2 regions of the Polaromonas sp. P3_B1 genome follow, and region 1 is predicted to be linked to the other one. Evidence: predicted binding sites of a transcription regulator. Region 1 holds the regulator's gene; the other holds the start of a gene.

Evidence for each region. Region 1 encodes sigma-54, which starts transcription at its own class of promoters, with help from an activator protein. Its sites were predicted from a motif close to TGGCANGNAANCTGCTTT; they were not measured.
Region 2: AC1DXS_RS06430 (CmpA/NrtA family ABC transporter substrate-binding protein) is a predicted target of sigma-54. The motif match lies at 1,566-1,583, and genes of this name have one in related genera.

Annotation. Positions count from the first base shown of each region.
Region 1 covers NZ_JBFUGK010000001.1:141,219-143,406, forward strand. The annotation lists gene AC1DXS_RS00630 (THUMP domain-containing class I SAM-dependent RNA methyltransferase) at 1-69, opposite strand, end outside; gene AC1DXS_RS00635 (RNA polymerase factor sigma-54) at 110-1,648, opposite strand; gene lptB (LPS export ABC transporter ATP-binding protein) at 1,836-2,188, opposite strand, start outside.
Region 2 covers NZ_JBFUGK010000008.1:6,495-8,682, forward strand. The annotation lists gene ntrB (nitrate ABC transporter permease) at 1-95, opposite strand, end outside; gene AC1DXS_RS06430 (CmpA/NrtA family ABC transporter substrate-binding protein) at 153-1,397, opposite strand; gene AC1DXS_RS06435 (ANTAR domain-containing response regulator) at 1,782-2,188, opposite strand, start outside.

The DNA of each region.
Region 1 (2,188 bases):
CTGCACCTCGGCGGCCAGCAGTGTTTCGACACCCGCGGCGCAGGGTAAAAAGAGTTGAAGTTGGTTCATGACTGACTTTGAGGGACGGGGCAGCGCTGCCTGATCGCGGCTAGAGTGATTTGCGTAAATTAGCCGGCGCGATGCGCAGGGCCTCGCGGTACTTGGCCACAGTGCGGCGCGCGCATTCGATGCCTTGCTCCTTGAGCATCTCGGAAATCTGGTTGTCGCTGAGCGGTTTTTTGGTGCTCTCGGAGGAGACAAACTGCTTGATCAGCGCGCGCACCGCCGTGCTGGAGGCGTTGCCGCCGGTTTCGGTGCCCAAGGCGGAGCCGAAGAAATACTTCAGTTCGAAGGTGCCGAAGGGCGTGCCCATGTATTTGGCGGTGGTCACGCGCGAAATTGTGGATTCGTGCAGGCCGAGCTCGTCGGCGATCTCGCGCAGCACCAGCGGGCGCATGGCGAGTTCGCCGTGCGTGAAGAAATTTTTCTGCCGCTCGACGATGGCGCTGCTCACGCGCAGGATGGTGTCAAAGCGCTGCTGGATGTTCTTGATGAACCAGCGCGCCTCCTGCAAGCGCTGCTGCAGCGCCTGGCCGTCCTGGCCTTTGTGCTGCTTGAGGGCGTTGGCGTAGATGTCGTGCACGCGCAGGCGCGGCATCACGTCGCCGTTGAGCGTGACCTTGAAGCCACGGCCCGACTTCACGACGATGACGTCGGGCACGACCAGGTTGCGCTCCACGTTCACGAAGCGGCGCCCGGGCTTGGGGTCGAGCCTGCCAATCACCGCGATCGCCCCCTTGATCGCGGCCTCAGTGAAGCCGCACAGGTAGCTCAGGCGCTTGACGTCGCGCTTGGCCAGCAGTTCCATCGGATGCTTGCACACGGCAATGGCGGCGCGGGTCTCTTCGCAGTCCTTGCAGTCGAGCAATTGCAGGCCCAGGCATTCGGCCAGGTTGCGCGCACCCACGCCGGCCGGCTCCATGTGGTGCAGCAGCTTGAGCGCCATGGCAAAGCGCTGCTCGAGGTCCTCGGCCTGCTCCAGGTCGCCGCCGGCGAGGCCGGCCGCGAGCGAGGCCAGGCTGTCTTCGAGGTAGCCGTCATCGTTGAGCGACTCGATCAGGAAATGCAGGGCCGCGCGGTCTTCCTCAGACAGGCGCAGGCCCAGCGACTGGCGGTGCAGATGGTCTTGCAGCGACTCATGGGCGCCCGCCAGGTCGGAGGCCTCGGCATCGCTTTCTTCATTGTTGTTCTTGCGCGCCGGCGCATCACTGCCCCATTCGCTGTCGTCGGGCGTGGTCTCGACAGTGCCGTCGCCTTCCCAGCTTTCCTCGAGCTTGGGCTCCGCGCTGGGCTCGGCTTCAGCGGCCGTGGAAATACCTGCGTCTTCCGCACCGCCGCCGGCCGTCGATTCCGCAGCCGATTCAAACTCGCGGCTGTCCTGGCTGACCGGCGTGTTGACATGCTCCAGCCCGAACTCCTCGCGCACCGCGGTTTCGTCCGACACCTCGAGAAACGGGTTTTCGTCGAGCATCTGCTCGACCTCCTGGCTCAGCTCCAGCGTCGAGAGCTGCAGCAGCCGTATCGACTGCTGCAGCTGGGGCGTCAGCGCAAGATGCTGCGAGACGCGGAGCGAGAGGCCTTGTTTCAAGGACTCCCCCCCGTTGGATGCTCACTTCGTGTAGCACCCTCCCCCCTACAGGGGGCGGCGCCTGTGGCCTGGCAAAGCCAGTTCCACGGCCCCCGCTTGAAAGACGATGGCAGGCGTGTCAATGTGGCGACGGCACTCTCGGAAGCCCGCACGTTAAGCGCGATGAACAACAAGGGGGAAACCATCTCTACATCTTGAAGTGCTCGCCCAAGTACACGCGGCGCACATCGGCGTTGTTCACGATCTCGGACGGCGTGCCCTGGGCCAGCACATGGCCGTCGCTGATGATGTAGGCGTGGTCGCAGATGCCCAGCGTTTCGCGCACGTTGTGGTCGGTGATCAGCACGCCGATGCCGCGCGACTTCAGGAAGCCGATGATGCGCTGGATTTCGATCACGGCGATGGGGTCGATGCCGGCAAAGGGCTCGTCAAGCAGGATGAAGCGCGGCTGGGTCGCCAGGGCGCGCGCGATCTCGACGCGGCGGCGTTCGCCGCCCGACAGCGCCGGTGCCGGCGAATTGCGCAAATGGTCCACGCGCA
Region 2 (2,188 bases), on a different contig from region 1:
GATGGAGGGGCACCGGCATCCCGGCTCCGGGGTTTGTCGCCGCCGCGGGCCGCGGGTGCGGCCTCGAGCGGGCTGTGGAATACGGCACTGACCATGGCGTGACCTCTTTGCGTGGGGTGGAAGGTTCGGTGGGCGGGTGGCGGGGCGCGGGCCTAGGCGTGGACCTTGAAGCTGTCGGCGTATTTTTTCGGGTCCTTGCCGTCCCAGACCGTGCCGTCCATCAGCTTGCTGCTGCGCATGAGCTCTTTGGGGACACTGGCCTTGGCGGCTGTAGCGGCCTGCTTGTAGACGTCGATGTGGTTGATCTGCTTGGCGATGCCCAGGTAGTCGGGGTGATCCTTGATCAGGCCCCAGCGCTTGTGTTGCGTGAGGAACCACATGCCGTCGGAGAGGTAAGGGAAGCTCACCGCACCGTCGTTGTAGAACTTCATGTAGTTGGGGTCGTCCCAGGTCTTGCCCATGCCGTTCTGGTAGCGGCCCAGGATGCGCTGGTTGATGGCGTCGACGCTGGTGTTGACGTAGCTTTTGTCGGCCACGGTCTCGGCCATCTTGTTCTTGTTGGAGAGGCTGGCGTCAATCCACTTGCCGGCCTCGATAATGGCTGCGGTCACGGCGCGCGCCGTGTTGGGGTATTTCTTGACGAAATCGGCGGTGGTGCCCAGCACCTTTTCAGGGTGGTCCTTCCAGACGTCCTGGGTGGTCACGGCGGTCACGCCGATGCCGTCGATGATGGCGCGATGGCCCCAAGGCTCGCCCACGCAGAACCCGTCCATGTTGCCTACGCGCATGTTGGCCACCATTTGCGGCGGCGGCACGGTGATGACCTTGGCGTCCTTCATCGGGTTGATGCCGTTGGCGGCCAGCCAGTAATAAAGCCACATGGCGTGCGTGCCGGTGGGAAAGGTCTGGGCAAAGGTGTATTCGCGTTTGTCGCTGGCCATCAGCTTGGCCAGGCCGGGGCCGTCCACCGCGCCCTTGTCGGCGAGCTTCTTGGACAGCGTGATCGCCTGGCCGTTGTTGTTGAGTGTCATCAGCACGGCCATGTCCTTCTTCGGGCCGGCCGTGCCCATGTGCACGCCGTAGACCAGGCCGTAGAGCACGTGGGCAAAGTCCAGTTCACCGTTGACCAGCTTGTCGCGCACGCCGGCCCAGCTGGCTTCCTTGGTCGGGATGATCTTGACGCCGTATTTCTGGTCTATGCCCAGCACCGAGGCCATCACCACCGAGGCGCAGTCGGTCAGCGGAATGAAGCCGATCTTGACTTCTTTTTTCTCCGGCGCATCCGAGCCCTGGGCATATACGGCGGCGCGCAGGGCGGGGTTGATGCCCACGGCTCCCACGGCCGCGGCCTGCAGCACGGTGCGGCGTGTCAGCGAAGATTTCAGCAGTTCAGTCATGTCGTCGGCTCCAGATAAGTAAAAACGATGGGCAAAAACAAAAAAGGCGCTCGACCCGGGCACACGTTGAACGTGATGCAGGGTGCGAACGCCTTTGTTCCTTGGGGCAGCACACTTCGCCGTTGAAGTGCTGTGCCGGGTTGGTCATCCTTGACCAATAGGCGGTACTCAGCAAAAGGCGTGCCAGGGAGTCGGGGGATTTGTCGACAGAGCTGTTCTATAGGGGGAGCGGGCGTGAAAACGTCTGGCTTTTCACGCATGCCTCCACGGCTGACCGACAACACGCTGAGCCGCGAACGTGGATATGAAAGCCGCTATGCGCACCTGATTTGTGCGTTGCACCAATTGAGGGTGAGCCGGCTTGGAGGCCGCCCGGCCAGCGAATCAGCCCAACAGGTCCAGGGCGTCCAGCATGCGCTGCGCCACCTCGCCCAGGCGCAGGCCTTTGTCCATGGCGGCCTTGCGCAGTTTTTCGTAAGCGGCCTGCTCGGACAGCCCCTGGCGCTGCATCAGCATGCCTTTGGCCCGGTCTATGACCTTTCGCTCGTGCAGCTCGGTTTTGGCATGCGCCAGTTCCTTTCGCAGGCCCTGCTCGTGCTCAAAGCGCGCCATGGCCACGTCGAGGATGGGGCGGATGCGGTCCGGCGAAAGTCCGGCCACCACATAAGCCGATACGCCGGCCGCGACGGCATCCTTGACGTGGCTGGTGTCGTTGTCGTTGGTGAACAGCACGATGGGCCGCCGGGCGTCCCGCGTCGCCATCACCACATGCTCCAGCGAGTCGCGGGCCT